DNA from 2 places in the Alteromonas infernus genome. Region 1 is predicted to be linked to the other one. Evidence: predicted binding sites of a transcription regulator. Region 1 holds the regulator's gene; the other holds the start of a gene.
What was found. Region 1 encodes FliA, which starts transcription of late flagellar genes. Its sites were predicted from a motif close to CTAAAGNTNNNNNNNNNNNNGCCGATA; they were not measured.
Positions count from the first base shown of each region.

Region 2: ACX5J7_RS04050 (DUF3530 family protein) is a predicted target of FliA. The motif match lies at 2,154-2,180, and genes of this name have one in related genera.

Region 1 covers NZ_CACSIG010000031.1:177,660-181,080, reverse strand. The annotation lists gene ACX5J7_RS08250 (protein phosphatase CheZ) at 2-757, opposite strand; gene cheY (chemotaxis response regulator CheY) at 792-1,175, opposite strand; gene ACX5J7_RS08240 (RNA polymerase sigma factor FliA) at 1,212-1,943, opposite strand; gene ACX5J7_RS08235 (MinD/ParA family protein) at 1,940-2,806, opposite strand; gene flhF (flagellar biosynthesis GTPase FlhF) at 2,812-3,421, opposite strand, start outside.
Region 2 covers NZ_CACSIG010000017.1:44,031-47,451, reverse strand. The annotation lists partial or broken gene rapA (RNA polymerase-associated protein RapA) at 1-1,343, shown strand, start outside; gene rluA (bifunctional tRNA pseudouridine(32) synthase/23S rRNA pseudouridine(746) synthase RluA) at 1,383-2,099, shown strand; gene ACX5J7_RS04050 (DUF3530 family protein) at 2,262-2,999, shown strand; gene ACX5J7_RS04045 (hypothetical protein) at 3,291-3,421, shown strand, end outside.

The DNA.
Region 1 (3,421 bases):
CCTAAAAACCTAAGCTAGACAGAAGATCATCTACGTCATCTTGGCCAGAAACGACATCATCGCGTTTCTCGGCGTCAATAATTGGGCCTTCTGCCTCTACACCATCAACCTTATCGGCCTTAACGCTAGATGGTTTAGTTTGTTCTTCACCTTCGCGCTCGCCAAACATGGTTAGCATATTAACTAAGCTATCTTCTACCTCTTTTACAAGGTCGATAACGCGACGGATAACTTGACCCGTTAAGTCTTGATAGCCTTGAGCCATCAATACTTCGGTAAGTAACTGTGTAAGTTTAGCTGACTGAAGCGAACCGTCTTCCAATAATTCGTCTAAATCTGCACATAACGCTTTGAACTCGCCCAACTCGATTTGGCGGTTCATGAGCTTTTTCCACTCAGGCATCACTTTTTCGATACGCGCCGACAGCATTTCCGCTATCGGCATACTCGCTTCCACAGCGTCCATTGTAGTATTAGCTGCTTTTTCGGTTTCTTCAATTACGTAGGTTAGGCGGGATTGTGCATCGGGAATATCGTCGGTAGCTAAGTTTTTGATGCGGTCGTCAATTTGAAAATTATTTAACGCGTCATGGAGTTGACGCGTTAACTTTCCTACTTCAGCAAATAGCTCAACGTTTTCCTTCATTGAGGCAGCTTCAAGTAGAGCGTTAGCAGACGCGTTGTCACCTTCTTCCAGATAGGTGACAAGCTGTTTGGCCTCTTCTAACGAAATTGGAACGTTTACATTCGTTGTCATCCAGTAAACCTCATTTATCTGGTGAGCGTCTGGATCAACCTAAACGTTCGAAAATTTTATCTAATTTTTCTTTTAAAGTTGCAGCGGTGAATGGTTTAACGACATAGCCGTTAACGCCCGCTTGTGCAGCGGCAACAATTTGCTCTTTTTTCGCTTCTGCAGTTACCATTAGTACAGGTAAATGCTTAAGTTTGTCGTCGGCTCTTATTGCGCGCAGCAAATCGATACCTTGCATTCCTGGCATGTTCCAATCGGTAACAACGAAATCAAAATCACCTTGCTGCAGCATAGGCAATGCAGTGCTTCCGTCATCCGCTTCCTGGATGTTAGAAAAACCTAAATCTTTAAGCAGGTTTTTGATGATACGTCTCATGGTTGAAAAATCGTCAACCACAAGAATTTTCATGCTTTTGTCCAAAATAGCCTCCAATGAGGGGTTAATTGTTATTAATTTCTATTCTTCGTCAGCTTGCCACGACTTCATTCGTGATTTGAGTTTTAACATGGCCTGACTGTGAATTTGGCTGACTCTTGACTCACTAACATCAAGAACTTCGCCAATTTCTCTTAAGTTCAGTTCTTCATCATAGTACAGTGAAAGAACAATTGCTTCTCGTTCAGGTAATGTCGTAATGGCATGGGCAAGCGCTTTTTGAAACGCGCCTTGCATTAAATCTTCAAGCGGCGCATCACTACCTCTACTCTGCTCAGTAGTAATTACATCTTCCGACACACCTAAATCTTCAATACCTACCAGCTTTCCCGCATTAACCTCATTAAGCATTTGGTGATAGTCCTGCAAGCTTACATTAAGCTTATCAGCAATATCAGAATCTCTCGCATCGCGGCCTGTTTCGCTCTCTACCTGTGAAATAGCCTCGGTAATAGCACGTCCATTTCTATGTACTGAACGCGGGGTCCAATCGCCTTTACGTATCTCATCTAACATAGCACCACGAATGCGAATGCCTGCGAAAGTTTCAAAGCTCGCGCCTTTCGACCCGTCGAAGTTACGCGCAGCTTCTAGCAAACCAATCATACCCGACTGGATCAGGTCATCAACAAGAACACTGGCCGGCAATCGCGCAATCAAGTGATGCGCAATGCGCTTAACCAATGACGCATGTCGTTCGACTAACTGCGATTTATCGGTTTGTTGACGATAAGCGGCGGCCTTGCTGTTCAACGCTGACTTCCTACTGCTTTTTCTGCAACGAGTTGTTCAATAAAAAACTCTAGGTGACCGCCCGGTTGTGCCGGAATGGGCCACGTAAGGGCTCTACTCGCAAGCTGAGTAATCGCAACAGCGGCGGGAGAACCCGGATACGCATCAACAATAGCCGTTTGTTTTCTCACGGCTTTGCGGATATTCTCATCAAAAGGTACGGTTGCCACTAATTCTAGTGCAACATCTAAAAAACGCCCTGTCACTTTGCTTAATTTGCTAAATAATTCCTGACCTTCCCGTACATCGCGAACCATATTCGCCACAACTTTAAAGCGAAATACACCGTGCTCACGATTAAGAATCTTTATTAAGGCATAGGCGTCAGTTAACGAGGTGGGCTCATCGCAAACCACTACCATGATGTCTTGAGAAGCTTTTGAAAAACTCAACACCATGTCTGAAATACCGGCCGCGGTATCTACGATGAGTACATCGATTTGCGAACGCAATTCACTAAAGGCTCTGATAAGACCCGCGTGCTGCGTTGGCGATAATTCTGCCATTGATTGCGTGCCAGAGGTGGCAGGCGCAATTTTAATACCGTGGGGGCCGGTGACTAACACTTCATCAAGCGTGCACTCGCCAGATAGCACGTGGGAAAGGTTTTTCTCAACCCGCAAACCTAGCATTACGTCTACGTTCGCCAGCCCGAGGTCGGCGTCGAGAACCATAACTCGCTTACCCTGCTTCGCCATAGCGATAGCGGTGTTTAGCGTAATGTTTGTTTTACCTACGCCACCTTTACCTCCGGTGACGGCGATAACTTTGATTAACCGTGATTGCTTCATTTTTCTTAAGCTACTCGCTTGGTCGTCAATCATACTGCTTATGCTGTTTTAATTGCGTTGTTGCTACTAGTATGATTCAAACCGTACTTTTTATAAAGCTTTGCAGCGGCAGAAACTAAAGATTTTGCCTCCGCAATCTTAATGTCTTCAGGTACTTTCTGACCGTCGGTGACATAACTAACCGGCAGTTGATATTCAACTGCAGCGCTCAATACCTCTCCTAAAGAGTAGCATTCATCTAACTTTGTGAAAATACAGCCACTTAGTTCGATATCATCATAAGCCTTAATGATGCGCTGTAGGGCAGGATATTGTGTATTTGCCTGCGCTACCAAATATTTTTTAACTTTTGGCATTTGACCATTATCAAACTGCTTAATCTGTTTAATTAAACGGCTATCCCGTTGGCTAAACCCTGCCGTATCAATCAATACTAGACGCTTATGACGAAGTTGGAATAATAAATCCGCAAGTTCTTCACTAGTCTGCGCTTTTCTCACCGTACAACCAATAATTTTTCCGTATGTCGCGAGCTGCTCATAGGCCGCAATTCTATACGTATCTATGGTAATCATTGCTACTGAATCTGCACCGTACTTTTGTGCATAGCGAGCAGCTAGTTTTGCAACCGTCGTTGTTTTACCTGTG
Region 2 (3,421 bases), on a different contig from region 1:
GTACTGCGCAAGAGCTAGGTGAAGTCATTCGCACTCAATCAGGCATTCGACACAGCGTATTCCACGAAGGTATGAGCATTGTAGAGCGCGACAAGGCTGCTCACTACTTTGCCGACGAGGAAGAAGGTGCACAAATTCTACTGTGTAGCGAAATTGGCAGTGAAGGCCGTAACTTCCAGTTTGCCCACCATTTGGTGTTGTTCGATTTACCCATTACACCTGATTTACTGGAACAGCGCATTGGTCGACTCGATCGAATTGGCCAAACGCAAACAGTACAAATTCACGTACCGTATCTTGCTAAGACCGCGCAGCATGTGTTGTTAGATTGGTACCATGAAGGACTAAACGCATTTGAGAAAACCTGCCCGACAGGCTCTGGCGTGTTCGATGACGTTAAACCGTTGCTTGTTGGTGCATGCTTACATCCCGATGATATAAGCGCTTGTGATGAACTTATCAATATGAGCGTAACGCTGAACAGCCAGCTTGTAGCGCAGTTGGAGGCCGGACGAGATCGCTTACTAGAGTTAAATGCCTCTGGTGAAGGGCGCGTAGAGCAGTTACTCGAAGACATTGTTACCCTTGATAGCGAACAAGATCTATCGCGCTTCATGGGCCGCGTGTTCGACGCTATCGGTGTACAGCAAGAAGAGAAAGGCAACGACTGCTTTATTCTTATGCCTACCGAGTCTATGGTGAGTCAGCTTCCTGGCCTTAACCCTGAGGGAATGACAGTCACCTACAAGCGCCGTGTGGCAACAACCTTAGAGAACGTGCAGTTTCTTAGCTGGGACCACCCTCTTGTTCATACCGCCATTGACGTTATCCTTACGGATGTTCACGGCAAGAGTAGCATGGGCTTTATTGCTGAGCCGTCGCTGCCAAAAGGCGCATACTGGATAGAGGCGTTATTTGTTCTTCATGCTCAAGCGCCAAAAGCGCTGCAGCTTAGCCGTTTCTTACCGCAGACGCCGGTACGCGTATGCTTAGATGCCCAAGGAAATGCGTCTGACCTAAGCTTCGATGTGAAACGTAAGATTGGACGTAAAATTTCAGCGCAGCTATTGAAAGCCCTGCAACAGCCACTTGAGTTGGCTATTGAGAAGGCGCGTAAGCTTGCCCACCAGCAGGCCAATCAAAAGCAGCACGACGCGTTGAATACCATGCACTTGACCTTGGGCGAAGAAATTCAACGTTTACGCGACTTACAAAAGCGCAATCCAGCGGTGCGAGACAGTGAAATTGAGTTCATTGAAACTCAAATGAATGCCCTTGATAAGGTAATTCAGGAAGCTGATGTTCAGCTAGATGCGTTGCGAATTGTGGTAAACAATCCGTAACGCTCCTCCTTAACGGCTACTTATAAGTGACACAACGCAATGGCTAACCCGAGCTTTGTTTATAACCCACCAATGACGCCTTATCTTGATATTTTGTATCAGGATGAGGATATGGTGGTAGCACACAAACCCAGCGGGCTATTGAGTGTTCCCGGTAAAGCACTAGAACACCGCGACTCTCTGATTAGCCGTGTTAACACTGTGTACCCCACTGCTACCGTGGTACACCGGTTAGATATGGCCACTTCGGGTATTTTAGTACTGGCACTTAACAAAGACAGTCATCGCCATATCTCTAAGCAGTTCGAGCTTCGGCTAACCCAAAAACGCTATTTCGCGCGGGTTCACGGCCATATAGAGGAAGATTCGGGCGAAGTAGACTTACCCCTTATCTGCGACTGGCCTAATAGACCAAAACAAATGGTGGACTTCGAACGGGGCAAAAAAGCCATTACGCGGTTTGAAGTCATTGAGCGTGCCACTGACGATGCAGCGCGCCGCTATACCTTAGTGGCGTTATATCCCATTACAGGGCGCTCACACCAACTACGGGTACACATGCTAGCCTTGGGCCACCCAATCTTAGGTGACCGGTTGTATGCTCATGACGAGGCGCTTAGTATGGCCCCTCGCCTTCAACTTCACGCTGAAAGTTTAAGCTTGACTCACCCAACATTGGAAAAGTGGTTACATTTTAAAACCCCTATCCCGTTTAGCCATTATCGCCCGAGCGCCCTTTCTATTGATAGAGACTAGCGTTAATTTGCCTTTTACTATGACGTGCCCCCCCGTTATTCTTTTTAACCATTGCTATAGTTTTTACTTAGAGTGCCGATAACTGTTTCAGTTATTGGTACAAACGAAGCAACGGGTAAAGCACCAGTTAATGGGTAGAACTAAAAGGTAAATCTCTCTTCTATGAAAAGGCAAACTATCCTTCTGTTATTTGCTGTCATCGTATCCCTCTTACCTATGACGGCGCACAGCAACTTTCTGAAAGACGTGAGTAATGCTTACTTACCTGGTGAAGTAAGAACAATCATGGTGGGTGAAGGCGAAGCACCGATCATTGAAATAGGGGCCAAAACACCACTGCCTCTTGGTACAGCCATAGTTCTTACCGAACCTTTCCCATCTAGCCTCACACTTTCACAAGGCAATAGCCTTGCCGATTTGCTCGCAGAAAAAGGCTGGAACGTAGTCATTAGCCCTTTTCATTTACCCGTAACACCCAGTGAGCCAATAAACGAAGATACGATTCCTGGTTCTTCGAATGAGGGTGATAGCGCGCCTTCATCACAACCCAATGAGATACACCCTCGTAGCAATCAACTCACACAATACCTTAGCTTCGAAATGACCGTTACTTCGCTCACGCTTCAACTCAGCGCGTTGAATAATTATTTACAGGACCGAGGCGGCTATCGCATGGTAATAGCCCAAGGCATGCTTGCCACCACATTTTTGTCTGCCACAGAACAACAGCCCGCCTTAGACCCAGATACATTCATTGCCATATCGCCCTTTTGGCCCGAAGAGTCAACCAATAACTTAGTAATAGAAACCATGGCTCAGGCCAACTACCCTGTCCTAGATGTTTCTCTTAACAACTTTAATGATTGGGAGAGCAATACCACATTAAAAAAGGAAAATTAGAGCAAAAAACGCACTAAAGTTGCACTACCGGCAAATAAATATTCCAAATAATTCTTTAACCTTTAGTATAAGAGATATTCACAAACCCCCACAAATTCAGATGGTTGCAAATAGCGCCATAGGCTGGACTCGCCACTTGGGCTGGTAATTTATTCACCTACCGATTAGGCTAAATTAGCACCCAAAACAGTTACCTAAGTATTTCAGACAAAATAATACCCTGCCCTGGCACGTGGTAACTGCGTTATAGACTATAATATTTCATAGCAAACAGAGACGGTTGAATTACTTGTGAATGTTCAAGATTTTGTAGACAACAAAGCAAAGCAGCTGTGTTTCTATTTGAGAGCATTTTGGCAAGGAGAGCTTCCTATCGAGGAGATCGAGCTATTTTTCTGGGATAGTATGGAAGAGTGGGGCCA